3 regions of the Streptomyces sp. NPDC005794 genome follow, and region 2 is predicted to be linked to each of the others. Evidence: riboswitches for the same ligand, from Rfam matches in the RefSeq annotation. Region 2 holds a riboswitch; each other region holds the start of a gene.
What was found. Region 2 has a riboswitch for cyclic di-AMP ahead of ACFYQ5_RS11835 (transglycosylase SLT domain-containing protein). Riboswitches for the same ligand answer to the same signal wherever they lie in the genome.
Positions count from the first base shown of each region.

Region 1: linked by a shared signal. The riboswitch ahead of ACFYQ5_RS29245 (M23 family metallopeptidase) and the one ahead of ACFYQ5_RS11835 (transglycosylase SLT domain-containing protein) in region 2 are both predicted to bind cyclic di-AMP.
Region 3: linked by a shared signal. The riboswitch ahead of ACFYQ5_RS29725 (M23 family metallopeptidase) and the one ahead of ACFYQ5_RS11835 (transglycosylase SLT domain-containing protein) in region 2 are both predicted to bind cyclic di-AMP.

Region 1 covers NZ_JBIAIN010000021.1:135,623-145,628, reverse strand. The annotation lists gene lhgO (L-2-hydroxyglutarate oxidase) at 1-20, shown strand, start outside; gene trmB (tRNA (guanosine(46)-N7)-methyltransferase TrmB) at 13-903, shown strand; gene ACFYQ5_RS29255 (PrsW family intramembrane metalloprotease) at 974-2,428, shown strand; gene ACFYQ5_RS29250 (aldo/keto reductase) at 2,433-3,377, opposite strand; gene ACFYQ5_RS29245 (M23 family metallopeptidase) at 3,520-4,560, opposite strand; cyclic di-AMP (ydaO/yuaA leader) riboswitch at 4,572-4,724, opposite strand; gene ACFYQ5_RS29240 (PP2C family protein-serine/threonine phosphatase) at 4,958-6,115, opposite strand; gene ACFYQ5_RS29235 (TipAS antibiotic-recognition domain-containing protein) at 6,249-6,446, opposite strand; tRNA gene ACFYQ5_RS29230 (tRNA-Met) at 6,578-6,651, opposite strand; gene ACFYQ5_RS29225 (FAD-binding oxidoreductase) at 7,087-8,472, shown strand; gene ACFYQ5_RS29220 (hypothetical protein) at 8,681-8,839, shown strand; gene ACFYQ5_RS29215 (hypothetical protein) at 8,942-9,163, shown strand; gene ACFYQ5_RS29210 (ABC transporter substrate-binding protein) at 9,233-10,006, opposite strand, start outside.
Region 2 covers NZ_JBIAIN010000006.1:134,614-144,619, forward strand. The annotation lists gene ACFYQ5_RS11830 (hypothetical protein) at 98-328, opposite strand; cyclic di-AMP (ydaO/yuaA leader) riboswitch at 685-871, shown strand; gene ACFYQ5_RS11835 (transglycosylase SLT domain-containing protein) at 876-1,739, shown strand; gene ACFYQ5_RS11840 (hypothetical protein) at 1,951-2,526, shown strand; gene ACFYQ5_RS11845 (SIS domain-containing protein) at 2,595-3,488, opposite strand; gene ACFYQ5_RS11850 (hypothetical protein) at 3,885-4,043, shown strand; gene ACFYQ5_RS11855 (ATP-binding protein) at 4,048-5,466, shown strand; gene ACFYQ5_RS11860 (roadblock/LC7 domain-containing protein) at 5,463-5,885, shown strand; gene ACFYQ5_RS11865 (DUF742 domain-containing protein) at 5,882-6,235, shown strand; gene ACFYQ5_RS11870 (ATP/GTP-binding protein) at 6,213-6,827, shown strand; gene ACFYQ5_RS11875 (cytochrome P450) at 6,824-8,059, shown strand; gene ACFYQ5_RS11880 (cell division protein SepF) at 8,207-8,623, shown strand; gene ACFYQ5_RS11885 (ATP-binding protein) at 8,631-9,839, shown strand; gene ACFYQ5_RS11890 (nucleotide pyrophosphohydrolase) at 9,836-10,006, shown strand, end outside.
Region 3 covers NZ_JBIAIN010000022.1:98,917-108,922, reverse strand. The annotation lists gene ACFYQ5_RS29750 (alkaline phosphatase family protein) at 1-158, opposite strand, end outside; gene ACFYQ5_RS29745 (DUF5998 family protein) at 158-754, opposite strand; gene ACFYQ5_RS29740 (GNAT family N-acetyltransferase) at 817-3,717, opposite strand; gene ACFYQ5_RS29735 (HPr family phosphocarrier protein) at 4,062-4,343, shown strand; gene ACFYQ5_RS29730 (GntR family transcriptional regulator) at 4,516-5,220, opposite strand; gene ACFYQ5_RS29725 (M23 family metallopeptidase) at 5,441-6,229, opposite strand; cyclic di-AMP (ydaO/yuaA leader) riboswitch at 6,242-6,410, opposite strand; gene ACFYQ5_RS29720 (M16 family metallopeptidase) at 6,602-7,984, opposite strand; gene ACFYQ5_RS29715 (M16 family metallopeptidase) at 8,011-9,363, opposite strand; gene ACFYQ5_RS29710 (DNA topoisomerase (ATP-hydrolyzing) subunit A) at 9,809-10,006, shown strand, end outside.

The DNA of each region.
Region 1 (10,006 bases), on a different contig from region 2:
AATCGGGTCATTGTGTCTGAGCCTGTGAACCCCACCCCAGAGACTCCCGGCCCCGCCCCGGAAACACCCGGCCCCGCCCCGGAGACTCCCGGCCCCGCCCTGGAAACACCCGGCCTCGCGGACGCGGACGACGCGGCAGCGAGGCGCGCCGCCTCCTTCGAGCGCCAGCGCAGGCTGCGCCAGGAGCCCCGCTTCCCCGGAGGCCCGGCCGCCGATCCGGCGGGCTCGCACCACGAGCGCCGGATCCGCAGCTTCCAGCCCCGCCGCAGCCGGGTGACCACCGGCCAGGAGGACGCCCTCCAGCGGTTGTGGCCCACCTGGGGCCTGGACATCGACGGCCGCGGCGTCCTCGATCTCCGCACGCTCTTCGACGGCCTCCCGGTGATCCTGGAGATCGGCTTCGGCATGGGCGAGGCGACGGCGCAGATGGCGGCCGACGACCCGACCACCGGAATCCTGGCCGTCGATGTGCACACCCCCGGGCAGGGCAATCTGCTCGGTCTCGCGGAACGGGCGGGGGTGTCCAACGTCCGTGTCGCCAACGGTGACGCGATCATCCTGCTCCGCGAGATGCTGGAGCCGGCCGCCCTGGACGGGCTCCGGGTGTACTTCCCCGACCCCTGGCCCAAGAAGCGGCACCACAAGCGGCGGCTGATCCAGCCGGAGTTCCTCGACCTGGTGGCGCAGCGGCTGAAGCCGGGCGCTGTCGTCCACTGCGCGACGGACTGGGAGCCGTACGCGGAGCAGATGCTGGAAGTCCTCACGGCACACCCCCTGTTCGAGAACACCCAGGCGGACGGCGGCTACGCGCCCCGGCCGCCGTTCCGGCCACTGACCCGCTTCGAGGGCCAGGGCCTGGACAAGGGGCACGTCGTGCACGACGTGCTGTTCACCCGTCTCTGACCGGCCACGCCCCGCCACCCCGCCCGACGCGGCATGGCCAGGTGTCAGTCCCCCTCGTTAGGGTCGTCGGGTGTACCAGGGGTTCGTGCAGCACCAGCAGCCGGACGTCCCGGTTCTCGAGGAGCAGCGGCTCGACGAGTTCCTGGGCGCCGTCCCGGAGCGAGGCCAGTGGCGTTACCGGCCCCGCATCGTCGGCATGGTCTGGCGCAGCAAGGCGTTCCGCGCCGGAGCGGTGATCACGGTGCTCGCACTCTGCGGCCTGGTGATCCTGGCCCTGGTGCGCCGGCAGACGGGGCCTGAGGGCTTCCTGGTGGGGCTGGGCCTGGCCGTACTGCCCGTGCCGCTGCTGATGGCGGCGTTCCGCTGGCTCGACCGGGTCGAGCCGGGTCCGTGGCGGAATCTGCTGTTCGCCTTCTCCTGGGGCGCGTGCGCCGCCGCGCTCGTGGCGATCATCGCCAACTCCTTCGCGACCCGGTGGATAGCGACGGCCACCGCGGACCCGGCGAGCGCCGACACCCTCGGAGCCACGGTCGTCGCCCCGGTCGTCGAGGAGACAGCGAAGGCCGCCGCGGTCCTGTTGATCTTCCTCTTCCGCAGACGGCAGTTCGGCGGGATCGTCGACGGCATCGTGGTCGCCGGATTCACCGCGACCGGCTTCGCCTTCACCGAGAACATCCTCTATCTGGGCAATGCCTTCGGCGAGGACCAGCAGCAGGGGACCACGGGCTTCGTCTCCGTGACGGCGGGGACGTTCTTCGTCCGCGTGGTGATGTCGCCGTTCGCGCACCCCCTGTTCACGGTGCTCTCCGGCATCGGCTTCGGCATCGCGGCGCTCGGCGGCGCGCGCCACCGGGTGCGCCGGATCGTCCTGCCGCTGCTCGGGCTCGTCCTCGCCATGGGCATGCACGCCCTGTGGAACGGCTCGTCGTCCTTCGGACCGTACGGCTTCTACGCGGTGTACGGCGCGTTCATGGTGCCGGCCTTCGGCCTGGTGACCTGGCTGGCGATCTGGTCGCGCCAGCGGGAGCTGCGCACCCTCTCCACCGAGCTGCCGGTGTACGCGGCGGCCGGCTGGCTGGCTCCCGCCGAGCCCCTCGCGCTGGCCTCGATGCGGGCACGGGGCATGGCCCGCGACATGGCCAGGCACTGGAACAGCCACCCGGACCGCGCCCGGGGCAGGGCCGCGGCCCGCGCCGTCGCTGAGTACGAGTCGTTCGCGACGTCCCTGGCCATGCTGCGCCGGAGGGCCCGCCACGACGGCCCGGGAGCGGACTTCGCCGTCCGCGAGCAGGAGTTGCTGCATCACCTCTGGCACCGCCGGGACATCGCGGGCCCGGCCCTGACCTACGCGGCCCACGCGACGGGCCGGCTGCGCGCCCACCGGCCGCCCTCGCCGCCCCCGTTCCCCCGGCAGTTCCCTCACGGCGGGCCGCCTCAGCAGCACCTCCCCGCACCGCACCGGCACTACGGCGGCTACAACCCGTACCTGGAGAACGGCGGCAGGCACCGCGCACCGCCGGGTTAGGACGTCAGGCGGATGCCTCGGTCAGCTCCGCCACCTGCTGCCCGGTCAGCTTCAGGTCACCGACCGCCACCAGCGCCGGCAGCTGTTCGACGGTACGCGCGGAGGCGATCGGCGCGGTCACGGTCGGCCGGGCGGCCAGCCAGGCGAGGGCGACCGTGGCGATCTCGGCGTCGTGCTCCTGGGCGATCCTGTCGAGCGCGGCGAGCACCTTGCGGCCGCGCTCGGTCTCCAGGTGCTTGCCCGCGCCCTCGGCCCGTGCGCTCTCGACGGCCGCCCCCGGCCGGTACTTGCCGGTGAGGAAGCCCGAGGCGAGCGCGAAGTAGGGGACCGCTGCGAGACCGGCACCGGCCGCCGTGTCCTGGAGCGCGCCCTCGTAGGTGTCGCGCGAGACGAGGTTGTAGTGCGGCTGCAGGGCGACGTAGCGGGCCAGGCCCTCGCGCTCGGAGAAGTCCAGCGAGGCCTGGAGCCGCTCGGGGCTGATGTTGGAGGCGGCGATCTCCCGCACCGTGCCGGCCTTCACCAACTGGTCGAGGGCGGTGATGATCTCCTCGACCGGGACGTTCTCGTCGTCGAAGTGCGTGTAGTAGAGGTCGATGTGGTCGGTGCCGAGACGGCGCAGCGACGCCTCGGCCGCCTCCTTGACGGTGGTGGGCGAGAGCCCCTTGTACGCGGGGTGGGCGCCGACCTTGGTGGCGATGACGACATCGTCGCGGCGGGCACGGGCCTTCAGCCACTTGCCGATGAGGGTCTCCGACTCACCGCCCTCGTTGCCCGGGGCCCAGGCCGAATAGGAGTCGGCCGTGTCGATGAAGTTGCCGCCGGCCGCCACGTACGCGTCGAGGACGGCGAAGGTCCGGTCCTCGTCGGCCGTCCAGCCGAAGACGTTGCCGCCGAGAGCGAGGGGGAAGACCTGAAGGCTCGAAGAACCGAGTGGGCGCAGAGTTGTCATACCCAAGAACAACCGGTCGCCGCAGGCGACTATTCCGGTTCACGGGACGGCGGCCGGAAGGCGGCGGGTTCCCGGCCCCGGTCGGACCGGCGGCCCTGACGTCGGGGGGTCGTGCGTCAGGGCCGCCGGGGTTCCGAGGGGATCAGATCGTGAGGCCCTTGCCGCGCAGCCAGCTCATCGGGTCGATGCCCGAGCCGTCCGCGGTGTGGATCTCCAGGTGCAGGTGTGCGCCGGTCACATTGCCGGTCGCGCCGACGCGGCCGATGGTCTCGCCGGTGGTGACCTTCTGGCCGGCGGTCACGCCCATCGAGGACTGGTGGCAGTACCAGACCTCGGTGCCGTCGTCGAGCTCCAGGACCGTGCGGTAGCCGTACGAACCGGAGTAGCCGGCCGACTTCACCGTGCCGCTGTGGACGGCCTTGACCGGGGTACCGGTCGGGGCCGCGAAGTCCAGCCCGGTGTGGTGGCCGGAGGACCACATCGAACCGGCCTGACCGAAGGTCGAGCTGATGTAGTACGAGGAGGTCGGGACGGCGTAGCTGGCGGCGAGCTTGGCGAGGCGCTCGGCCTCCGCCTTCTTCTTCGCCGCTTCCTCCGCCGCCTTCTTCTTCGCGGCGACCTCGGCCTCGGCGTCGCTCTGCTGCTTCGCGGCCTGGGCCGCGGCCGCCTCGAGCGCCGCCTGCTCCTCCGCGGCCTTCGCCTCGGCGTCGGCTCCGGCCTGCTGCTGCTCGGCCTGCTGGAGGATGCGGGCGCGCAGCGCCTCGCCGGCGTCGGTGGTGCCCTGCTCGGCCTCGGTGGCGGTGATGCCCGCAGTGGTGAGCGGGGAGGACGCGGCGACCGTCTCGTGGTCCGAGTCGGAGTCGCCGGACATGAACGCACCCACGCCGGGAAGGGACTTGGCGTCGGGGAGATTGTCCGCGATGGAATCGGGAAGAGAGATGGAGACCGGCGGCTTGCTCTGAGCGGTGGCCATGCCACCCGCTCCGACGGCCGCGATGACCCCGACGCCGAGGACGGTGGAGCTACGGGCGAGGCCGCGCTGCTTGGCTACGCGATGCCGGCCGCGTACGGGACGGATGGACTCCTCGGTGGGGTTCCATTCCTCCCACGTCCTGTCCTCATCACCGAGGCTTCCGGTCCTGAAGGATGACGGTGCCTCGGGGGCAGGCTGGTTGGACGCCACGTGGGCGCACTCCTTTCCTTCCTTCTCGCCTACCGGGTTAGCTGACGGGTTCGGAGCAGGAAGGTCTCCTACGGGCCCCTTCGTCTCTCACGAGACGCAGGTGTCCGATTCACCCCATGTAGGTGGTTCCCCGGTTCCCTTGCGGAATTCGGCGCTGCGCACGGTGCCGCCTCTTGCGACGACAGGTACAACCGCGCTGCGTTATCGAACGTTAATAGACACCCGGGTCCGATTCCAAGCTGTTCCCACAGTTCATTCGCCGCTGCGGCCTGGACTTTCGGGTGTCAATCGGGCGCAAACGGGCGACTTGAGTACCCCTCACCCATGCGGCAGTTTCTGACGGTGCGTCAAATGTTATGCGGAGCGGGGTCTTTCGACTACCGACGGTCGCGACCGGTCATTCACTGTCCCGCCGCACGATCTTCACCGTCGTCCGCCGCTCCTGCTGCCCCCGCGCGGGACGCCCGACCGCGAGGAGCGCCAGGTCGTCCGTCGACCGGCCGCCGGTGTGCAGCCGTACGTCGTCGGTGAGCGCGGACAGCAGTTCCTCGGGCCCCGGGAAGAGCCGGCCGCGCAGCCGGTCCGCCGGATCGTAGAAGGCACCCTTCGCGTCCCGCGCCTCGGAAAGCCCGTCGGTGAACGCCAGGAACATCGCACCGGCCGGCAGCGACCACTCGTCCGACCGGTCCGGCCACACGTCCAGCCCCATCCCGAGCGGCAGCGCGGGCACGGTCGGCGACACTACGTCCAGCGCCCCGTCCGCATGCAGCACGAGCGGCTCGGGATGACCGCGGTTGACGACCCGCATCGTGTCGGATCCGGCCGGGATCTCCGCGAGGACAGCGGTGACGAACCCCTCCATGGAGTCGAGCCCGCCCCGCCGCGAGTTCTCACGGGCCAGCGCCCGTTCCAGCCGCTGGACCACCCCCTCCAGCGACAGCTCCTGTTCCGCGGCCTCCCGGAACGCCCCGATCACGACGGCCACCGCCGCCACGGCGTCCAGCCCCTTGCCCCGTACGTCACCGAGGACCAGGCGCACCCCGTACGGAGTGTTCGCGACGGCGTACAGGTCGCCGCCGACGAACTCGTCCGCCTGCGCCGCCTCGTACCGCGCGGCGACCAGCAGCCCGCCGATCCGGTCCTCGGGCGTCGGGAGCACCGCGCGCATCGCCGTCTCCGCGATGACCCTGGCAGAGGCCAGTTGCTCGTTCCCGCGACGTACGACGCGGTTGATGACGAGGGAGAGCACGGCGACGGTGACCAGGGTCAGCAGGTCGGTGACCGGCACGACGTCGGTGAGCAGGCCGTCCCAGACGCGGATGGCGAGCACGACGAGGATCGAGATGACCGCGACCCGCACCGTGCCGGCCAGCGAGAAGAACGGGGCGGCGATCAGCGGGGCGGCCGCGAAGAGCGGGACGGCGGTGACCGCCGACGGCGTCACGAGATCGAGGATCACTCCGGCGCAGATCATCAGGGCGGGCAGCACGCGCACGAACTGACGGGCACGGGCGTTCCCGGCAGCCCTCCCTCGCCGTCCGTCCCGCTTCCCCACCTGTGCACTCCTGCCCGGTCCACCCACGGCTGCGGACGGTACCGCGCCCCACCCAGGCTGGCCGGAGCCGCGCCGAGCGGCGACTCGTCATCGGCCAAAGGGAGGAGTGCGCCGGAGCCCCGGCCGCAAAGGGTCAGTCGAAGAGCCGGTGCTGCGCGTAGATCGTCAGTGCATCCCGTACGAAGACGGCTGTTCCGTCTCCCCGCCGATCGTAGTTCCTTCCGAAGCGCGGATCGGCGACGTACATCTCGCCGGTGCCGGTCACATACGAACGGGTGACCTCCATGGTCGCCGAGAGCCACGCGCAGTGCCGTCGCGCGATGTCCCGCACCTTCGCCGCCGGCGCCGAAGCCGGCCGCCCTCGCCTCCCCGTAGTCCCGTGCGGCTCGGCGCGAGAAGACCGGATGACGGCATACGACAGAGGCCCGGATCCTCGAAAGGATCCGGGCCTCTGTCTTTTAGTAGCGGGGACAGGATTTGAACCTGCGACCTCTGGGTTATGAGCCCAGCGAGCTACCGAGCTGCTCCACCCCGCGCCGTTGTGATTGCAACTCTACGCCATCCGGGAGGGTGCTCCGACCACATGGGGCGGCCGCACCCCACCACCCCTCGCCACCGGGGGACCTCCCGGCCCGACGCAATGCGCCAACAGAGCCTGTACACCGCGTAGTTGCCAAGAACAGTGGCGCCCCCAAGGGTGTTTCCGCACCCCTCGATCCTGCGTATCGCCGGTGCGGAGGGCCAAGGGGCGCGGCAGCCGGCTCAGGAGAACGCCTCAGCCCACCGCAGGGACGGCGCTCCGCGATTGCGCCGTATCCGGAGCAGCGGGACGCTGGAGGGACAAGCCTTTCGGTGTTCGGTCCCGTCTGCCCGGCATCCTTCGGGTGCCGGTGTCGGCTGCCCAGCAGCCTCACCCGATGCGGGGGGGGGTGGCCAGGGGAGGCCGGGCGCACGCGCGTCAGGAGATGGTCATGGACGGCGCCCTGCTCGAAACGATGAGAACCGCTCTGCGCGGCCCGGTCATCGGCCCGGACGACCCGGGGTACGGCCGGGCCCGCACGGTCTACAACGCCATGATCGACAAGAGGCCGGCGGCCGTGGTCGAGTGCCGCGACTCGGCGGACGTCATGGCGGCCGTCGACTTCGTCCGCGAACACGGCCTGGACGTGGCCGTCCGGGGCGGCGGGCACAGCGGCCCCGGACTCGGCCTCAGCGACGACGCCGTCACGATCGACCTCTCGCCCATGCGCGGCGTGCGGGTCGACCCGGCCACCCAGACCGCTCAGGCCGACGGCGGGGCGACGCTGGGCGATTTCGACCACGCCACCCACGCGTTCGGCCTCGCCACCCCGGCGGGGATCATGTCCACGACCGGCATCGGCGGTCTCACCCTCGGCGGCGGTCACGGCTACCTCACCCGCAAGTACGGCCTCTCGGTGGACAATCTGGTCTCCGCGGACGTGGTCCTGGCCGACGGCAGCTTCGTCGCCACGAACCCGAGCGAGCACCCGGACCTGTTCTGGGCGCTGCGCGGCGGCGGCGGAAACTTCGGCATCGTCACGTCGTTCGACTTCGAGCTGCACCCCGTGGACACGGTGGGGGTCGCCATCACCGTGTGGCCCCTGGAACTCCTCCACGACGTCATGCGCTGGTACCGCGACTTCCTGCCGCAGGCGCCGGACGACCTGTACGGCTTCTTCGCCTCGCTGACCGTCCCGCCCGGTCCGCCCTTCCCCGAGGAGATCCACGGGCGGAAGATGTGCGGTGTCGTCTGGTCCTCGACGGCGGACCCCGAAGCCCTGGGCGAGACCCTCGCCGTGGTGAACGAGCCGGGGACGCCCGCCTTCCACTTCACCGCGCCGATGCCCTACCCCGCCCTGCAGTCCATGTTCGACACCCTGCTGCCGACCGGTCTGCAGTGGTACTGGCGCGGCGACTTCTTCGACCGGATCACGGACGACGCCATCGACGTGCACGCCTCCTTCGCGGAGAAGCTCCCCAGCGGCCTGTCGACCATGCACCTGTACCCGGTCGACGGGGCCGCGGGCCGTGTCGGTCCCGACGACACGGCCTGGGCCTACCGCGACGCGCTCTGGTCCGGTGTCATCGCCGGCATCGACCCCGAACCGGCCCACGCGGCGGCACTGCGGGAGTGGGCCGTCGGTTACTGGGACGCGCTGCACCCGCACTCCATGGGCGGCGGCTACGTGAACTTCCTCGGTACCGGCGAGTCCCAGGACCGCGTCCGGGCGACCTACCGCGGTCATTACGACCGGCTCGCGGAGGCCAAGCGGGCCTACGACCCGCACAACCTCTTCCACGCAAACCAGAACATCGAGCCCGCACCGCCGCACTGACCGTCACGCCTGGCTCGCAATACCGGTGGAAAGCCGTGCTGGGAGGGTTACAGTCTGCATGCACCGCATGATGATTCCGGACGCCCCCGGAGCGGCGCGGCACCGGTAGCGGCACCTCGTAGCCCTACCGGTCGGGACCAGTCCGGGATGAACCGCAGCGACTCGGTCACAGGGCTCTCACCGCACACCTACGTACAGGACACCTGAGATGACCGACATGCCTGCCCGCACGACCCAGCGGCACTCCGACGGCGCGTCCGCGACCGCGACCGCCGACCCGGGCACCACGGCGCCCCGGCCCACGCCGCAGTACGCGAACCTGTTCATCGAGCCCGATCTGCCGCCGGTCACGGACGAACCCGAATGACCGGGTGTCCCCTGCCCGGCCCCCGAGTGACCGGCCCCTGGTGAACGGACCTCGGTGACCGGCCTTCAGTGACCGGCCCGGCCGCACGGTCGTTGATCGACCATGCGCATCCGAATCGGTGTGGTCGTCCTCGCAGTGGTCCTGCTGATCGCCGCGTACATCTCGAACATCCCGTCCGAGGCCGAGACCGAGGCGGCCTGCCGGAAGGCCCTCGACAACACGTCGACGTGGACCGACCGGCCGGACATCTGCCTGGACGTGTCCGCGGAGACCTATCGGACGTTCCTCCTGATGTACGAGCTGAGGGAAGAGGGCCTGGACTGAGAAGAGGGCCTGGACCGGCCCTGCCCACGGGACGTGACGGTGGACAGGCGTACCTGACCGAGCGGTGGCTCAGCCCTGCTGTTCCTTCCACTCCGCCTGGGCCTCGTCGAGGTTCTCGGCGAGCGTGTCCAGGAAGTCCTTGGCGCTCGTCTTGCCGAGCAGCACCTTCTGGAAGCCCGATTCGCTGTCGGCCTTGGACAGGGTGTTCCAGTCCGGCAGGTAGTAGGGCAGCTGCACGATCTTGGTGTCGCCGGAGAACAGCGCCTCGGCACCGAGCTTGGTGGTCTCGGCCTTGTCGAGCCAGGGGTCCTCGGCGGCTTCCTTGTTGGCCGGAATCAGGCCCGCGGACTCGCTGAACTTGGAGTTCGAGGCGTGGGACGCGGCGAACTCGATGAACTTCCAGGCCGCCGCCTTGTTCTCGGACGACTTGAGCAGACCGAGGCCGGAGACCGGGTTGGAGACCATCACCCGGGTGCCGTCGGCCAGTTCGGGCTGCGGGATACCACGGAACTTGTCGACGCCGAGCGAGCTCACGTGGTCCTGGTAGGAGCCGAGGTTGTGGTTGAGCATCGCGATGCTGCCGGAGTCGAACTGGGCGACCATCTTCGTGAAGTCGTTGTTGAGGTCGGCCTCCGGGGTGGCCTTCTTGTACAGACCGACGTACTTCTCCAGCGCCGCGACGTTCTTCGGGTCGTTGACCGTGGTCTTCGTCTCGGAGGCGTCCCAGAAGGAGTCGATGCCCGACTGCCCGTACATCGAGTCCAGCGCCTGGGCGATGGAGCCCGGGCCGCCGCGGATCGTGTAGCCGAACTGGTTCTTCTGCTTGTCCGTCAACTTCGCGGC
Region 2 (10,006 bases):
GCCCGCAGTGGCCCGCAGCAGACCCTTACGGGCTGCTGCGGGCCACTGCTCCGTCGTGGTGCGTCCTCCCTGTGTCGTGGTGCGTCCGGACGGCCGCTCAGCGGGGCTTCCAGCTGAGCTTCCCGCCCCCCACCCACCGGACGGCCGCCGGGTCGTCGAGGTCATGGACCGGAATCCCGGCGGCCGCGGCAGCGATCAGTACGTCCGTCATGGCGGTCGCGCTGCCGACCACCTCGCCGTCGATCTCCACGATGCGGAAGGGCGGGTCCCCGGGCTGAACGGGCAGGACGGTGATCCGTGGGGTCGAGGCGTACGGGCTGTCGGTCATGGCCGGATCGGTTCCACGCGGACGCTCTCGGCATGCCCGGCGCCTTCACCCATGAGCCGTATGCCCGATTTGATCTCATTTTTTAAATTAATCCCGTAATCCATAAAAGGCCATTTCGTGCGACCTGACCCCTTCGCTCGGGAGCAAATCGCCCGAATCGGACTCCGTGACCAGGGTCACCTCATGCGCCCCGGACGCGAGGGCTCGGCAGTCGGTTCCCTTCTGTGCCAACGGGAAGGGTGGGCGCGATGTGGGGTGGATTACATGAATTCCCGTGAATTGATCTTGCCAATGAATTGTGATCACCGCGCCAGGCTTGTTCCTTTCCCTATTTCTCGCCTACGGTCGCCATCACTCCGGACGGAACGCCGAATCCTGCCGCCGCCCGGTGACCCGACCACTTCTTCGTACGGCAGGAGCGGGGGACCCAAGTAAGCGCCGATCCGGTTTCCGGAGCGGCTCGGGGTGAAGTCGCATTCGCGTGCGGCCGGGCATCTCCAGCTCGAACCCGACAGCTCACTTCGCAGGCGACGGAGAGGAATTCAGCATGCCCGAAAATGGTAAGCACCGTCGTTTCAGGACCAGTTCGCTGACCCGCGGCATCATCGCCGTGAGCACGGGTGGAGCCGCCCTGGCCCTCCCCGTGATCGGTGCGACCGGCGCCTTCGCCGCCCCGGCCCAGCCGGTCGCCGTCGAAAAGGCGGCGACGTCGACTGCCGTATCCGGAAAGGGAATTACTGCGCAGAAGTCCGAGACCGCCACCTATTCCGTGGTCGTGGGCGACACCCTTGCCAAGATCGCCCGCGAGCATTCCGTGAGCGGCGGCTGGAAGGCCCTGTACGAGGACAATCAGAAGGTCGTCGGTGGAAACCCCGACCTGATTCACCCCGGTCTTCAGCTGACCCTCGACGCCAAGGCCGAGAACAAGTCGGCGGACAAGGCCGACAAGGCCGAATCCAAGGCCTCCGCCTCGTCCGACCGGGCCGAGGAGAGCGCTGACCGCGCCGACCGCTCGGAGCGTACGAGCACCCCCGCCGCCGAAGCCGTTCCCGCCGCCGAAGCCGTTCCCGCCGCCGAGCCGGCGACGTACACGAACGACCTCGACGGCTGGATCAAGGAGTCGCTGGCCATCATGGCCGAGCAGGGCATCCCCGGCAGCTACGACGGCATCCACCGCAACATCATCCGCGAGTCCGCCGGCGACCCGATGGCCATCAACAACTGGGACTCCAACGCCGCCGCGGGCATCCCGTCCAAGGGCCTGCTGCAGGTCATCGACCCGACGTTCCAGGCCTACCACGTGCCCGGTACGTCGACGGACAGCTACGACCCGGTCGCCAACATCACGGCGGCGTGCAACTACGCCGCGGACAAGTACGGCTCGATCGACAACGTCTTCGGGGCCTACTGAGTCCTCGCCGAGGCGGGACCGCCGGCGCACGGGCGTGTGACGGAGGGACAGGGCTGACGGGTGGTACGGGTTCGGCGGAACCCGTACCACCCGTCAGTCGTTCCCGAAGGGAGGCCGCGTCGTCGAGTCACGGAGGCCGGCGCACCGGCGACAGGCCGGTTCGAACCCGGGTGACTGGTCTCGTACAGGTTCGTCGTCCATACTGCCCGCCGTGGAGCAGCGCATAGATTCGAAGACCAAGCCCGAGTTCGCCGCGGGGACAGACCCGGCGTACATCCCCGGCCTGACGGCCCCTGCCCCCGCGCGGACGGAGGCGGAAGCGGAGAGGGCGGAGCCCGAAGGCGACCGGGATCCCGAGGGCGTGGACGTGCCCGCCGAGGGGGCGGCCGAGGAGGCCGTGGACGATTCCACGGCCGCCGACGACGCGGTCGCGGACGGCGGCGCGGCCCCCGACGACAGCGTGACACCGGATGCCGAGGCCGTGCGCGGGGGCGCCGACGACGGGGACGGCCCCGTCTTCGAGGTCAGCGACCGGCGCGGATCGATCAGGGCGGACGCCGAGGGCGTCCGCTTCCGGCTCGACGACCAGGAGGCGGAGTTCGACTGGTCCGAGATCGGCGCGGTCGAGGTCAGGACCGGCCGCTTCGGGCGCCGGTTCACCGTGACCGTCCACCTGTCGAGCCGTCGGTGGTTCAACGCCGAGGTCGAGGCGGGCGCCCGCAGCGACCTGAAGACGTGGACGGCGGAGCTCGACGAGGCGCTGGACGCCTACTTCGAGGAGGCCTGACCCGCACCACGGTCACGGCCGCGTACCGGGCTGCTCGCCGGCCCGGTACGCGGCACGCCCTGACGGTTTCAGGCCCCCGTTGCCGCGTCGAGCACCACGGAGCGGGTCAGATGGCGCGGCAGGTCGGGATCGAGGCCACGGGCCGCCGCACGGGCGATCGCCAGCCGCTGGACCCGGACCAGGTCGGCCAGCGGGTCCAGGCCGCTCTCCACCCAACGGGCTCCGGTCGCCAGCACCTGCTCCCGTAGTCCCTCCGGAGCGGTGCCGAACATCCAGGTCGCGGTACCGGCCGTGGCGATGCTGATGGGGCCGTGGCGGTATTCCATCGCCGGGTACGACTCGGTCCAGGACAGGGACGCCTCCTTCATCTTGAGCGCCGCCTCGTTGGCGAGCCCGACCGTCCAGCCGCGCCCCAGGAAGCTGAACTGGGAGCAGTCCAGGAGCCCTTCGGGCAGCGGCTCCGCCAGGGCGGTCTCGGCGTCGCGTACGACGTCTTCGGTGTGCATCCCGAGATGGGCGCGGAACAGGGTCAGCGCGGTGGTCGCGAACCTCGTCTGGACCACGGACCGTTCGTCGGCGAAGTCGAGAACGACCACGTCGTCGGCGGCGGCCGTCACGGGGGTGTGCGGGTCGGCGGTCACGGCGACGGTCCGGACGGCCCCCCGCAGCCGGGTCAGCAGACCGAGCACCTCGGTCGTGGTGCCCGAACGCGTCAGCGCGACGACCCGGTCGTACGCCCGCCCGAAGGGGAACTCCGAGGCCGCGTACGCGTCCGACTCGCCCTGTCCGGAGGCCTCACGGAGCGAGGCGTACGCCTGCGCCATGTAGTACGACGTCCCGCAGCCGACGACGGCGATGCGCTCACCGGTGGCGGGCAGCGCGCCCTTCCGGTCGACGGCGACCTCCGCGGCGCGGCGCCAGCACTCCGGCTGGCCGGCTGTCTCGGTCTCGACATGCGACATGTCCGCACTCCGCTTCCGCTGCTGTTCGCCTCTGGTGGGGTGGGGCTGGGTGAAATCGATGCCCACGTGTTCAATTTTGCATGTTAGTCGGGGTAATCGAGCAGGAACAAGCAAACTGGTTCCGCCTCTCCGCTGTGTGCAGCGGCGGTTTTCGGCCAAGCTCGGCGAGTAGTCGGCGCAATCCGGTTCTGTCATCGCCGTGTGGGTATCCGGCGTACGGCGCGAAGCCGGCGGACGATATCCCCGTACATCAGGCAGGAAATCCCCTGTCGGGTGGATCTGCGGCAACCCCGGGCGGTCACCCACGGGTGGTGGGTGGCCCGGGCGAGGGTCTGTTTCACGCCAGAGGGTGTGCGGAGTGGCCGAGTTCGAACGCGCGGTCGGCATAATCGGCCCATGCCGATCAGGGGTGGGGACGTCGTGGACCTCGGCGAGGGGCCGTGCGCCTGGTCGCCGGCGAAGTGGGCCTGTGGCCTGGCCGGCCGAGGGCTCCCCGTGCCGCCGCGCGGCACGCTGCGGAACGGCACCCAGGCCCCGACCACAGGGACGTGGTGACACCGTGGTGGCATGGATCGTGGCCCTGATCGCCGTCGCCGGGGCGCTGTGGTCGGTCGCCCGCATGCAGCAGGCCACGCGGGACGCGTACGCGGCCTCCGCGCGCGTGGAGCTGATCGAGCGTCAGGCCAAGGCGGCCGAGGCCCGCACTCTCGCCCTCACCGAGGAGATCCGCCAGCTCGCCCAGAAGCGGATACCCGCCGCGGCGATCGCTCTCTCCCACCGGACCGCACCCGTTCCCGGGCTGCGGGAGGCCGCGGAGATCGAGGGTGACGCCGCACGTCTGCTGACCGAGGCCGTGCAGGCCGCGCGCACGGCGGTTCTCGAGGAACGCCGGCGCGTGGACGCGGCAGCGCGCGCGGCCATGCGCGGCACCTCGGCCAAGATCCAGTCGCTGCTCAACCAGTCGCAGCACCTGCTGCAGGAACTCCAGCACGAGTACGACGACCCGCGGATCCTGCAGCTCGACTTCCGTAACGAACTGGCGCTGCGCCGCACCCAGGCCACGGCCGTGCTCTGCGATGCCTGGCCGGGACTCGCCCGGCAGAACTCCTCGCTCGTCGAGGTCGTGCTCGGCGCCCAGTCCCGGGTCGCGGGATACGAGCGGATCAAGGTCGCCAACCATCTGCGCCAGGAGCGGCTCGCCCTGGTCGCCCGGGCCGCCGAACCCCTCGCGATCGCGCTCGCCGAGCTGCTGGCCAACGCGACGGCGTACTCGCACCCGGACACCGAGGTGCCGGTGACGGTCCAGCAGACCGCCGGGCGCGGGGCCCTGATCCTGGTCGACGACGCCGGGATCGGCATGGACGACGACGCGCTGAAGCGGGCCCGGGCCCTGCTGGCCGGTCCCTCCGAGGTACTGCTCACCGAGCTGGGGGACCCGCCGCAGACCGGCTTCGCCGTGGTGGGGCGGCTCATCGCGCGGTACGGCTTCAGCTGCCACATCGAGCCGTCGCCGTACGGGGGGATGCGCACGATGCTGCGTATCCCAACCCATCTGCTGACCGTGATGGACGACGACCGGACGCTGTCCGTGCTCGCGCCGAAGCCGGTGCACGCACGGGGGGCCGGGGCCGAAAGCCCCTCGCCCGCACCCGCCGTGACTGCCGCACCCGCCGTGACTGCCGAACCCGCCGTGCCCGCCGCACCTGACGTGCCCCCGGCCCTCGGCGTCCCCGCAGTCCGAGGAGGGACGGGCCCGGTGGAACTGCCCACCCGGCGGCGCAGATCCCCCCGGACGGCCGCCCCGCAGACGTCGACGGATCCGCAGCAGGAGGCGGAGGAGCCCGCGCTCCGTACACCCGAGCAGGCCGGAGCTGCCTGGGCCGCCCTCCAGGAGGGCACCCTCAGCGGCAGGAAGGCGCCCGGGCCCCCGGCACCCTCAGCATCCCCATCGGACGACCAAGGAGACGACGAGACGTGAGCACCACCCCCACCGCCGGTGACCTCGCCTGGGTGCTGACCCCCTTGCTGGAGCTGCCCGGCGTACAGCACGCCGTGGTCGCCACCGGCGACGGGCTCGTCGAAGGCGCGTCGCCCGGCCTGGACCGTGCGTCCGCCGAGCGTGTCGCCGCGATGACCGCGACCCTGCACGCGGCCGCCCGCGCCTTCACCACCGCCTTCACCGAGGCCGAGTCGCCGCGCCTGGCCCAGACGGTCGTGGAGTCCGATCTGGGTTTCGCCGTCGTCGTACCGGCCGGCAAGAACACCACGCTGGCCCTGTTCGCGGCCCCCGACGCCCATCTGGGGAACATCGCCTACCAGATGCAGGTGCAGGTCACCGCGCTGACCAGGGCCATGCACGCCCCCACCCGCCAACCGGACGCTGCCACCCGGCCATGACCCCAGGCCCAGGCCGCCGCCTGATCCCCGCCTACCTGGTCACCGGTGGCCGTTCCACGCCCACGGGTCCCGCGCTCGACCGGCTCGCCGTGCTCATCCGCGCGGACGCGGCCCTGCCGCCGGACAGCGGTTCGGAGCAGCGCAGGCTGTGTGAGCTCCTGGAACCGGGGGCCCTCACCGTCGTCGAATGCGCTGCCCATCTGGACCTCCCGGTCAGCGCCACGGTCTTCCTGGCCACGGACCTCGTGGCCGCAGGACATCTGCACGCTCGACCACCGATCCCCAGCGCCGGTGAGATCGACCGGTCGCTCGTCGAGAGGCTGCTCGTTGGACTCCGTTCCCTCCACTGACCGGGGCGTCATCGGCTATCTGCCGAGTGCCGCCGAGACCCTGATGAAACTCGTCGTCACGGGTCCCTTCGGCGTGGGCAAGACGACCCTGATCCGTACTCTGTCGGAGATCCCGACCCTGCACACGGAAGAGGCGATGACGCAGTCCAGTACGGGACTCGACGACACCGCCGGTCTTCCGGAGAAGACCACGACCACGGTCGCCGTCGACTTCGGGCGGCTGACCGTCCAGGACGACCTGGTGCTCTACATGTTCGGCACCCCGGGCCAGGAGCGCTTCTTCCCGCTCTGGGCGGACATCGCGCGCGGTGCGCTCGGTGCCCTCGTCATGGTCGACACCCGCCGGCTCGAGGACTCCTTCGCCGTCATGGACATGGTGGAGGAACAGGGACTGCCGTACGCCGTCGCCGTGAACCGGTTCCCCGACGCCCCCGCCCACGCCGACGAGGTCCTGCGCAAGCACCTCGATCTCGATCCCCGCACCCCGCTGGTGCAGTGCGACGCCCGCGAACGCCGGGGCAGCATCGACGCCCTGATAGCCCTCGCCGAGCACGCGCTGACCCGTCTGCCCCCGTCCCAGGAAACCTCATGACCCCTCCCGTGCCCGGCACGTCACCCGGCGCCGCCCCCTCGGTGCTCGAGCCGCTCGCGCTGTACGGCGCCGGCTTCGCCGCCGACCCGCACGACCACTACCGGAGGCTGCGGGCCCAGGGGCCGCTGGCCAGGGTGCGCATCGCCCCGGACGTCGACGCGCTGCTGGTCACCGACTACCACGCGGCCGTCGACCTGCTGCGGGACACCGAGACCTTCACCAAGGACCCACGCGCCTGGCAGGCGGGCGTACCGGCCGACTCGCCGGTCCTGCCGGTGCTCGGCCACCGGCCCACCGCGGCCTTCACCGACGGCGCCGTCCACGCCCGCTACCGCGACGCCATCAACGACACCCTCGCCCTGATCGAACCCCACCTGTTGCGGGCGGAGGTCGCCCGGGTCGCGCAGCGGCTCATCGCCGCGTTCTCGGCCACCGGCACGGTTGACCTCATATCCCAGTACGCCCGCAGGCTCCCCCTGCACGTCTTCACCGCCTCCCTCGGCGTGGCGCCGGAGGACGCCGACCGGGTGGTCCGGGGCGTCGGCGGGATGATGAACTCCGAGGGGGACGCGGCGGCCGCGTACGACGACCTCGTCGGCGTCGTCACCGACCTGGTCGCGGCACGGCGGGTCCGGCCCGGCCGCGACCTCACCACCTACCTGCTCGAGCATCCGGCGGGTCTCGACGACGACGAGGCCGTGCGCCAGATCACACTCATCATGAGCGCGGGCCACGACCCCACGACCAATCTGATCGGCAACGCCCTGCTGCGCATGCTGAGCGACACCGGCTACGGAAGATCCCTGCACGGTGGCGCGATGACCGCGCACGAGGCCATCGACGACGTGCTCTGGCGCGATCCTCCCCTGGCCAACATGGGGGCGCACTTCCCACGCCACGACACCGAGTTCCACGGAGTTCCGCTGCGCGCCGGACAGTTGCTGCTGGTCTCCTTCGCCGCCGCCAACACGCAGTCGCCTCCCTCCACTTCGGATCCCGCGGTGCGCTCCGGCGACGGTGCCCATCTGGCGTGGTCGACGGGGCCGCACCGCTGCCCGGCCAAGCAGCCCGCCCTGCTGATGGCGATGACCGCGATCGAACAGCTCACCAGTCAGCTCTGCGACCTGGAACTGGCCGTCGAGCCAGGCGCGCTGGTCTGGCGGCCGGGCCCCTTCCACCGTGCCCCGGCGCATCTCCCGGTGCGTTTCACACCGCTCGACACGCTCCCCTGACCCGGCGGCGCGGGCGCACCGGACGACGTCGATCACGTTCCGATCCGTGTCGGTGGTACGCCGAACGGGTGAGGGGCGAGAGAATTGCCCGATGAACAGCGAGCGCAGCCGGCGCACAGCCAACCGGCATACGGACGGGGTGGTTCTGTGAGCAGGTACGACAGGTACGACAGGTACGACAGGTACGACGCCACCGACGAACAATGGGAAGGGCTCGCCCAGGTCGTACCCCTGAGGGGCCGTAACGAATGGCCCTCCCGGGTCGACCACAGGACGGTCCCGGAGCAGCGGGAGTCGGCAGAGCAGCGGCGCCTGGTCGTTCTGCGGGTCCAGGTGTTCGCGGACGCGCGCGAGGTGGCCGAGTACCTGGTGGCGCAGATCCCGGTCCTGCTGGACCTGACCGGCGCCGAGAACGATGTGGCCAAGCGGATCCTGGACTTCAGCAGCGGCGTGGTCTTCGGGCTCGGCAGCGGGATGCACCGGGTGGACCGCAACGTCTTCCTGCTCGCGCCGGTCGGCATGGAGGTCGAGGGGGTCACAGCGGCGGGCGTACCTCAATCGTAGGAAGGTCGTGCGGGCGGAACGGTTCGCCGCTCACGGGCGTGCGTACGGTCCGTTCATGACTGTGATCTCCTCGGGGCGGCCGTCCTGCGCGGCCCGCCCCGCCCGGCCTTTCGTCGGTGAACTCCGGCTCGACGCCTTCGCCTCCCACCGCCGCGCCGTCATCCCGCTCGGGCCGCTCACGCTGCTCTCCGGAGGCAGCGGCAGCGGGAAGTCGACAGCCCTGCGCGGGTACGAGGCGCTGGCGCGGCTGGCCGCCGGTGACGTTCTGGAGGACGTCTTCCCCGACCCGGCGGCCTGGGTGCCCGAAGGGGCCGGGGCCGACGCGCAGGGGCGGCGCGGATTCAGGCTCGGCTGCACGGTGGAGGGCCCGGCCGGCCCGGTGAGACTGGATCTCGCCGTGCAGGCCGAGCCCTCGCTCCGTATCGTCGGCGAGCGGTTGACGGACTGCGGTGAGACCTTGCTGAGCACCGCGCTGCGGGATCCGCGCCGTGCCTCCGTCCAGGCTGCCTGGCACACGGCCGGGGCGGTGCCGGTGACGCGGGCCCCGCTCCCCGACGACCGGCTCGGCACGGCGCTGCTGCCGTTGCGGGTCGCGGGGACGACCGAGGGACAGTTGAGGGTGCTGGCCGCCGCGGAGCAGGTGGTCGTGGCGCTGCGCTCGGCCTTCGTCTGCGATCCGCAGCCGGGGCGGATGCGTGCGGCGGTGCCGGTCGGGGAAGGGCGGCTGACCTCGTGCTGCGACAACCTCGCGGAGGTCCTGTACCGCACCCTCAGTCAATGCGCGCAGCGGCACGCCCGGTTGGTCGCGGGCGCGGACGCCGGGTGCGCGGGACGGGTGACGGGGCTGACCGTCGAGCGCCTGGAGGACGGGACCGTGCGCGCCCTGGCAGGCCGGGGCCCGGGCCGCAGCACACCCATCGGGCGTCTCGGTGACGGCGAACTCCGCTATCTCGCCTTCGCGCTCGTGCTGCTGACCGGCCCCCATGTCCTGGTGGTGGACCCAGCGGCGGAGGTGCTGTCGGCCATGCAGGCCCTCACCGTGCTGGCCGACGGGCTCGACCGGTGCCTGGACGCGCGGCAGGCCGGAGAGCTGCTGGCGCTGGCGGCGTCGATCTGCGCGGGCGGGCACATGCGCCTGCTGGGGACGGTCGGTGAGACGACCGCGGCGGCGGCCCGCGGGACGGCCGGTGTGACAGTGGTAGACCTGGCACCGTGACGGAACTGGATGTAGCACAACTGCAGCGGCGGCTCGCCGACTTCGCGGCGTCCCGGGCCTGGGAGCCGTACCACACGCCGAAGAACCTCTGCGCGGCACTGAGCGTGGAGGCCTCCGAACTCCAGGAGATCTTCCAGTGGCTGACGCCGGAGCAGTCGGCGCGGGTG
Region 3 (10,006 bases), on a different contig from region 2:
GCGGGGGTGAGCTCCGGAATCGTGGCTTCGAAACCGGGTACTCCCTGACCCGCGACGAGCGTCGGCAGCAGGTCGGCGAGCGACCCGGTGCCGTACTCGGGTACGGGCGCGGCTTCGGGAGCGAGCAGAACGGGGTCCTGCCAGGCGGGCTGGACCATCAGCGAATGGTCGCCGCGGTCGCGGCCGTGGCCTCGGAGAGCGACTGGGCGAAGGCAAGGGTCTGGCGCACCGCGTCGGGGCCGTCCCCGGCCTCGCTGACGCGCAGGCTCAGGTCGTCGGCGGTCGAACTGCCGGTGTAGCCGTGGTCGGCCTCGCAGTTGGGGTCGCCACAGGCCGCGGGCTCCAGGTCGATGCGGGAGACGGCACCCCAGCCGATGGTCAGGACGACCTCGCGGGGCAACGTGCCGGGCACGTACTTCTCAGGATTGGCGACCACGCGGCTGACCACGACGGACGAGATCCGGTCGAGCTTGACCGACTCCGTGGACGTCGTGGCGTACGGCGTCGGGGAGCTCGTGTCTGCGGCCTGCTCGTCGGTGTGGCTGACGATGAAGCGCGTGTCCGTGAGGACGAGGACCGTGACGTGGCGACGGACCTCGTTGGAGTCGAAGGTGGTCTCCTGGTGCACCAGGTACGAAGCGACCGGCTCCCCGCCGACGGCGGCCTCCACCGCCTCGGCCACGAGGGCCGGGTAGTAGCCGCTGCGCTCGATCGCCGCGCGCAGCCCCTGGGTCGTCGTACCGGTCTTTGCCATGTGCACCATCCTACGGGGGGCCGGTGACTGCCGGGGACGTCGTGCGCGGGTCCATGGGGCGATCAGTAGCTGGGGAGGCGGCGAGGGCCGAGATCACTGCGGGCCGGTGGCGGAGCCAGCCGGACGCTCGCTCCGAGCACCGTCAGGCCCTGCGTGGCGACGACCACGGGTTCCAGTGCGACCGACACCACCTCGGCGTGGTCGTCGACCAGCCGGGACACCCGCAGCAGGAGCTCTTCGAGCGCCGCGGTGTCGGCCGGCGCGGCCCCGCGCCAGCCGAACAGTACCGGAGCCGCCCTGATGGAGCGGATCAGCTCGGCGGCGTCGCGGTCGGTGGCGGGCACGAGGCGGTGGGCCGTGTCGCCCAGCAGCTCGGAGGGCGCGCCGGCCAGACCGAAGGAGAGAACGGCACCGGCGGCCGCGTCGATGGACGCCCTGACCACGGTATCGACGCCCCTGGGGGCCATGGCCTGGACGACGGGCCGGAGTTCGGCGGGCGTACCGAGCAGATCGGTCAGTTCGTCGTACGAACGGCGTAGGGCGTTCTCGTTGGCGAGATCGAGCCGGACACCGCCGAGGTCGGCACGATGCCGGAGATGGGGTGCGGTGGTCTTGAGCGCCACCGGGTAGCCGAGCTTCGCGGCGGCCGCGACGGCGGCATCCGGATCCGGGGCGGGAAGCGCAGGCCGTACGGAGACTCCGTAGCGGGCGAGCAGTTCCCGGGCCTCGTCGTGGGTGAGCGGGCGGCCACGCGGGTCGGGGCTCGGGCCGAGCAGCGTCTCGATCAGCCCGGCGGTCCCGTGCTCGTCGATGGTGTCGTCCAGGAATCCGGGCACCTTGCCGGGGACGGCCGCCTGGCGCCGCCACTGGGCGTACTTCACGGCCTCGGCGAGCGCGCGCACGGCTCGCTCGGCGGCAGGGTAGGCAGGGATCCGCCCGGCGGTGGGCGCGGGGCGAGCGGTGCCGTCCGGCCCCCTTCCGGAGGTCGCCGCGTCGGGCGGGGACGGGGCGGGCGGGGGCGCGGCGGGCGGCCGGGGCTGCGGCTCCGCGGCAGCCGCCTGGGCGGCAGGCCGGGGCGCGGGCGGAGCCGCCGTGCTCGTGGCTGCGGCCAGGGCCTGCGCCAGGCCGCCCATCTCCACGTGCACCACCGCCACCGGCTTGGCAGGGCCGGTGGCCGCCGCCGCGCGCAGCGCGGCGGCCAGGACCTCGCCGTCGCCGGTCTCCGCCTCGCCGTTCTCCCCCACCCAGGGGATCGCGGTCACGATCACGGCGTCGCACGTCCGGTCGGCGAGCGCCTCGGCCAGTGCGTGCCGGAAGTCCTGCGGGCTCGCCTCCGTGGTGAGGTCGCGGGGCGGGCGCGGACGCAGCCCTTCCGCCAGGCAGGCGTCATAGGTGAGGAGGCCGAGCGACTCGGAGTTGCCCAGGATCGCCACCCGGGGGCCGTCCGGCAGGGGCTGACCGGCGAGGAGCAGGCCGACGTCGACCATCTCCGTCACGGTGTCGACGCGGATCACGCCCGCCTGGCGCATCAGCGCGGAGACCGTCGCGTCCGGGATCCGGCTGACCGGCACGGCGTGGCCCGGTGGATTGGTTCCGCTGTGCCGGGCGCCCTTCACCACGACCACGGGCTTCACCGCGGCCGTCCGGCGGGCGAGCCGGGTGAACTTGCGCGGGTTGCCGAGTGATTCGAGGTACAGCAGGGCGACGTCGGTGTCCTGGTCCTCGAACCAGTACTGCAGGAAGTCGTTGCCGGAGACGTCGGCCCGGTTACCCGCGGAGATGAAGGCCGAGAGCCCGGCGCCCCTGCGGTGGAGGCCGGACAGGAGGGCGATCCCGATGGCGCCGGACTGGGTGAAGAGTCCGATGCGTCCGGCCTGCGGCGACTCGGGGGCGAGGGAGGCGTTGAGGCGGACGGTGTCGGAGGTGTTGATGATGCCGAAGGCGTTCGGGCCGATGATCCGCATGCCGTACGAGCGTGCCTGCCGGACCAGTTCTCGCTGCCGTTCCCGGCCTTCCGCGCCGCGTTCGGCGTATCCGGCGGAGAGGACGACGAGGCCCTGGACGCCGTGTTCACCGCAGTCGGCGACGACCTCCGGCACTCGTTCCGCGGGGACGGCGACGACAGCGAGGTCGACCTGTTCGCCGATCTCGCTCACGGCGCGGTGCGCGGGCACCCCGTCGACCGTGCCCGGCCCTGGGGCGAAGGACGTGTTCACCGCGTACGTACGTCCGGTGAAGCCCGAGCCGAGGAGATTGCGCAGCACCGTCCGGCCCACGCCGCCGGGCTCGCGGCCGACCCCGATGACGGCGACGGACCCGGGGGCCAGCAGGCGCTGGACGGAGCGCGCTTCGGCCCGCTGCTCACGTCCGCGCTGGACGGCGAGTGACTCGGCCGTGGGTTCCAGGTCGAGGGTGAGGTGGACGGAGCCGTCCTCGAAGCTGCGCTGCTGGGTGAAGCCGGCGTCCCGGAACACCTTGATCATCTTGTTGTTGGCGGGCAGCACCTCGGCGGCGAAGCGGCGGATGCCCCGCTCCCTGGCCACCGCCGCGATGTGCTCGAGAAGGGCCGACGCCACACCGCGGCCCTGGTGGGCGTCCTGGACGAGGAAGGCGACCTCGGCCTCGTCGGCGGGGGCCGAGGCCGGCCTGCCCTGCTCGTCGATCCGGTCGAAGCGGACGGTGGCGATGAACTCGCCGCCGATCGTGACGGCCAGTCCCACCCGGTCGACGTAGTCGTGATGGGTGAAGCGGTGCACGTCCCGGGCGGAGAGACGCGGATACGGGGCGAAGAAGCGGTAGTACTTCGATTCGTCGGACACCTGCTCGTAGAAGCTGACCAGTCGTTCGGCATCGTCCGTGGTGATGGGCCTGATGCGCGCGGTGCCACCGTCACGGAGCACCACGTCCGCCTCCCAGTGGTCGGGGTACGCGTGATGCGGACTCTGCTCCGGAGTGGGCTCCATGGGCAAAGCCTACGGCTTGGGCTTTTCGTGTGGATCAGGCCGGATCAGGGAGCGGGGTCCGGTGCGTGCGGTCGCGAGGTGGAGGAGGGAGGCAACGCGGAGCGTCGGTGACGGACCACGACGTGGATGGGGTCCCCCTGGCCCTTGAGGCCTTGAGAGGGTACGCACCAGGCGCGCGAGCCCGGCCTTGTCCATAGGAACGCACCGGTCGCGGCGGGATGGTCGCGCAGGCACGCTGAGGGGACCGGCGGGCGTGAACAGCCCGGTGGCGATGCCTGGCACAGCAGTGCGCACTGCATGAGAGACTGGTCTAGACAACCCATTGTTACGTGAAGGGCAGAACCATGGCTGAGCGCCGCGTCAACGTCGGTTGGGCCGAGGGCCTGCACGCCCGCCCCGCTTCCATCTTCGTCCGTGCCGCCACGGCTTCCGGCGTCCCCGTGACGATCGCCAAGACGGACGGCAACCCGGTGAACGCGGCCTCCATGCTCGCGGTGCTCGGCCTGGGCGCGCAGGGCGGCGAGGAGATCGTGCTCGCGTCCGAGGCGGACAACGCCGAAGCCGCCCTGGACCGTCTGGCGAAGCTGGTCGCCGAGGGGCTCGAGGAGCTTCCGGAGACCGTCTGATTCCGCCGCTTCGAACCGGAATCATTTCTGCGGAAAAGCCGCGGCATCCCCACCTGGAGCCGCGGCTTTTTCTGTTTCCTGCACCGGGTCCTGACAGGACTCCGAATACCCGAATCAGGGCAGCAAAAAGAAAGCCCTTCGATAATTACCCTCTTTGTATACGGCGCAATTGTTAATGGCGGACTCCCGCGGTGTTTACGGGGTGTTGCGAAGTCCTCACCCCGGACGTTCCCACCGCGCGCCCCGGCAGGTCCGTGCGCCGCAGCCGGTGGGCCGCGGTGGCCCGCTCGGCGTGCTGGGTGGCGAGCGCCCTGGCCCGCTCCGTGTCACGGCGTGCCACAGCGTCGACGAGGGCGCCGTGCTCGGCCCAGGAGTCCGCGGGGCGGGCCGGCTGCTCGACGGCGTACATCCAGGCGATCTTGTGCCGGAGCTGGGTGAGCAGTGCGATCAGCGCGGGGCTGCCCGAGGCCTGCGCCAGCGTCTCGTGGAACCAGCCGCCCAGGGAGCGCAGATCCTCCCCCTCACCCCTGCGCACCCGCTCCTGCCCCAGCCTGACCAGGCCGCGGAGCACCTTGAGGTGCGCCTCGGTGCGGCGCTGCGCCGCACGGGCGGCTCCGAGGGGCTCCAGGAGCATCCGGATCTCGAGGAGGTCGGCGGCCTCCTGCTCCGTGGGTTCGGCGACACAGGCGCCGGCATGCCGGCGGGTGACGACGAACCCCTCGGACTCCAGGGTGCGCAGCGCCTCGCGTACGGGGACGCGGGAGACGCCGTAGCGACGCGCGAGCACCTCCTCGGTGAGGCGGCTGCCGCGCTCGAAGACACCGGAGACGATGTCGTCACGGATTGCCGTGCATACCGAATACGCGGGAATGCGCATGTCCGAACCTCCGCCTTAATCTCCGCGGAACGCGGCCGATCGACGCCTGTTCGGTGACTCTATTGCAACCGGCCGGAATTTCCGATGGCGGGGTGGAATCCATGGATATCTTTTGGCCAGGGAGCACTTCCGCGAGGCTTCTGCGGGCCCCTCCCCGGGGCACCGCGAAGGCCCCGGCGGATGCCGGGGCCTTCGTCCGAGAGATGTCGTGCGGCGTGGGTCAGACCTGGACGCCGTGGGCGCGGAGGTAGGCGACGGGGTCCATGTCCGAGCCGTACTCGGGGGTGGTCCGGGCCTCGAAGTGCAGGTGCGGCCCGGTGGAGTTGCCGGTCGAGCCGGAGATGCCTATCTGCTCGCCCGAGCCGACGCTCTGACCGACGGAGACACCGATCGAGGAGAGGTGGCCGTACTGGGTGTACGTACCGTCGTTCATGCGGAGCACGATGTTGTTGCCGTACGCGCCGCCCCAGCCCGCCTCCACGACCGTGCCGGCGCCGACGGCGACGACCGGGGTGCCGGACGCCGCCTGGAAGTCCACGCCGGAGTGGCTGCCGGAGGACCAGAGCGCGCCACCCGACTGGTAGCCGGTGGTCACGTGCGAGCCGGCGACCGGGAGGTGGAAGGAGTTCAACCGGGCGCGCTCGGCGGCGCGCGCGGCCCGCGCTTCGGCCTCACGTGCCTCCTTGGCGCGGGCTTCGGCCTTGCGCTCGGCCTCAGCCTTCGCCTTCGCTTCCGCCTCGGCCTCGGCCTTGGCCTTGGCGGCGACATCGGCCTGGTGCTGCTGGGCCTTCGCCTGGGCGTCGATCTGCGCGGCGAGGGTGGTGTCGAGGGCGACGGCCTGGGTCAGACCGGTGGCGGTGACGGCCTCGGAGTCCGCGGCGAGGGCAGGGGAGGCCGTGGTGCCGATGACGCCGGCGGTGGCCAGGGCCGCGATGCCGGCGACCTCGGCGCTCTTGCGCGTCAGGCGGCTCGGGGCACGGTGCTTCCCGGTGGCACGGATGAACGCCATGGAGGGGCTGGTCCTTTCCTTCCTTCTCGCCTACCGGGTTAGCTGACGGGTTCGGAGCAGGAAGGTCTCCTACGGGCCCCTGAGCCTCCGACGAGGTACAGGGATCCGATTCACCCCAGGGACTTATTGGGTCCCCGGCTCCCCAGGCTCGCGCCTGACGGGGACTCGGCGATGGCTGTCCGGCGCCGCGGACGCGGCATTCGTCTGGCGGACAGCCGAGCCGACGCTAGAGCGGGCCGCTTTTCCCCACCAAACGGGAAGGGGCTTTTGTCGCACATCCCACAGGATGAATGACAACTTTCCTCGCGATACGGACACATGACAGAACCCCGGCGAGCGTGCACTCGCCGGGGTCCGCCATGTCCCGTTCTGTCAGCCGGTGACGACCGACACCTCGCCGATACCGAGCGCCCTCACGGGCTCGGCGATCTGCGCGGCGTCCCCGACCAGGACGGTGACCAGCCGGTCGACCGGGAACGCGCTGACCACGGCGGCGGTCGCCTCGACCGTGCCGGTCGCGGCCAGGCGTGCGTACAGCTCGGCCTGGTAGTCGTCCGGAAGGTGCTGCTCCACCTGGTCGGCCAGGGTGCCCGCGACGGAGGCCGCCGTCTCGTACTTCAACGGGGCCACGCCCACGAGGTTCTGCACGGCGGTCTCGCGCTCGGCATCGGTGAGCCCTTCGGCCGCCAGGGTGCGCAGGACCTTCCACAGGTCGTCGAGCGCGGGACCGGTGGACTCCGTGTCGACGGAACCGCTGATGGCGAGCATCGCGGCGCCGGTCGCCCCGGAGGACGAGCCGGGCGCCGTCGAACGCAGCACCTGCCCGAAGGCCCGGACGCCGTACGTGTAGCCCTTCTCCTCGCGCAGCACCCGGTCCAGCCGGGAGGTGAGCGTGCCTCCCAGGCAGTACGTGCCGAGGACCTGGGCGGGCCATACGCTGTCGTGCCGATCGGCGCCGATCCGGCCGATCAGCAGCTGGGTCTGCACGGCTCCGGGGCGGTCCACGATGACCACACGGCCGGTGTCGTCCGCGGTGATCGGGGGCACCGGCCGGGCCTGGCCGGCGTTGCCCGACCAGTCCCCGACGGTTTCGGAGAGCAGTGCGTCCAGGTCCACCTCGGTGAGGTCGCCGACGACGACCGCCGTCGCGGTGGACGGGCGCACATGGGCGTCGTAGAAGGCGCGCACGGCGGCGGCGTCGATGCGCCGGACCGTCTCCTCGGTGCCCTGGCGCGGACGCGACATCCGTGCCGTGGCGGGGAAGAGCTCCTTGGAGAGCTGCTTGGCGGCCCGGCGGGCCGGGTTGGCCTGCTCGTGCGGGATCTCGTCGAGGCGGTTGCCCACCAGGCGCTCGACCTCGCTCTCCGCGAAGGCCGGGGCCCGCAGGGCCTCGGCGACCAGGCCGAGGGCCTTGGTCAGCCGTGAGACCGGGACCTCCAGGGAGACCCGGACACCCGGGTGGTCCGCGTGGGCGTCCAGCGTGGCGCCGCACCGCTCCAGCTCGGCGGCGAACTCCTCCGCCGAGCGCTTGTCCGTGCCCTCGGACAGTGCGCGCGCCATGATCGTGGCCACACCGTCCAGGCCCTCGGGCTCGGCGTCCAGCGGGGCGTCGAGGAAGATCTCCACCGCGACGACCTGCTGGCCGGGGCGGTGGCAGCGCAGCACGGTCAGCCCGTTGGGCAGGGCGCCACGCTCGGGCGCGGGAAAGGCCCAGGGCCTGGCCTCGCCGGCGGTCGGCTGCGGGTGGTACTCCATCGCTACTCCAGTCACGGCGGCGTCGGTCACTTGTCCGCCCCCTCGTGCGCGTCGGTGCCGTCCGTCTCGTCGGCCGGTTCGACCGGCTCGTAGACCAGGACCGCACGGTTGTCGGGGCGCAGATGCGCCCGGGCGGCGGCCTTGACCTCGTCGGCCGTCACGTCGAGCACCCGGCCCACCGCGGTCAGGGCGAGCTGCGGGTCACCGAACAGGACGGCGTACCGGCACAGTTCGTCGGCGCGGCCGGCGACCGTACCGAGACGGTCCAGCCACTCGCGCTCCAACTGCGCCTGGGCGCGTTCCATTTCCTCCGGTGTGGGGCCCTCCTCCGCGAAGCGGGCGAGCTCCTCGTCCACGGCCGCCTCGATCTGGGGCACCTCGACGCCACCGGACGTCTTGACGTCCAGCCAGCCCAGCGAGGGCGCGCCGGCCAGCCTGAGCAGCCCGAATCCCGCTGCCACCGCCGTACGGTCGCGACGGACCAGGCGGTTGTGCAGACGGGACGACTCGCCGCCGCCGAGCACGGTCAGTGCGAGGTCCGCGGCGTCGCACTCGCGTGTGCCGTCGTGCGGCAGCCGGTAGGCGGCCATCAGCGCACGCGCGGGGACCTCCTCCTGGACCACTTCGCGCAGCTGTTCGCCGATGACGGCGGGCAGCGAGCCGTCGCGCGGGGGCTGCTTGCCGTCGTGGGAGGGGATGGAGCCGAAGTACTTCTCGACCCAGGCGAGCGTCTGCTCCGGGTCGATGTCCCCGACCACCGAGAGCACCGCGTTGTTCGGCGCGTAGTACGTCCGGAAGAACGCCTGCGCGTCCTCCAGGGTCGCCGCGTCCAGATCGGCCATCGAGCCGATCGGCGTGTGGTGGTACGGGTGGCCCTCCGGGTAGGCGAGGGCGGTGAGCTTCTCGAAGGCGGTGCCGTACGGGACGTTGTCGTAGCGCTGGCGGCGCTCGTTCTTGACGACGTCGCGCTGGTTCTCCATGGACTCCTCGTCGAGCGCGGCGAGCAGTGAGCCCATCCGGTCGGCCTCGAGCCACAGGGCCAGCTCCAGCTGGTGCGTAGGCATCGTCTCGAAGTAGTTGGTGCGTTCGAAGCTGGTCGTCCCGTTCAGGGATCCACCGGCCCCTTGCACCAGCTCGAAGTGCCCGTTCCCCTTGACCTGGCCCGAGCCCTGGAACATCAGGTGCTCGAAAAGGTGAGCCAGGCCGGTACGTCCCTTGACCTCGTGCCGGGAGCCGACGTCGTACCAGAGGCAGACCGCGGCGACGGGGGTCAGATGGTCCTCGGAGAGCACCACGCGCAGGCCATTGGCCAGACGGTGCTCGGTCGCCGTCAAGCCGCCGGAACCGGCCTGGGCTGTGGCCGTGTGACCCATGGGCATGTACGTCCCTTCGATCGGTACAGGATTTCCTGCCGGACCTGCCACTCTAAGACCGTCCGGCAGATGGTGGGCGGCGTCGCGGAGCTGGGCACGCACATCTGCCACGTTGTCGTCAATCACCATGGCTCCTTCCCCAAGCTCTCAACTTCGTTCGAGCAGGGGAGACCCCAACGGCCTCGATCCTCCGCCTTTCGGCCGCACGCACCCAGCCCCGCTCCTTCCTCCACCCACCATGTGCCGGACGGTCCGGCCAAGCGCACGGGCACCTGGCGAAGTTCCCGTCGGGTGAATGTTGTCGTAGATGCTGCCGTAAACAGGGGCTCTGCGGGGCCCCGGGAGCCGCTTCGGACGGGTCGAGGTCGGCGTTGTCAGTACGGCGGGCCACAATGGTCGGCGTCAGAACCTGAGGTTGCCCGACAGAATCTGTGAAGGAGTCGCAGCCGCGATGGCCCGCCGCAGCACGAAAACCCCGCCGCCGGACGACTTCGAGGAGAAGATCCTCGACATCGACGTCGTCGACGAAATGCAGGGCTCCTTCCTCGAGTACGCGTACTCGGTGATCTACTCCAGGGCTCTGCCCGATGCCCGCGACGGCATGAAGCCCGTGCACCGCCGCATCGTGTCCCAGATGAACGAGATGGGG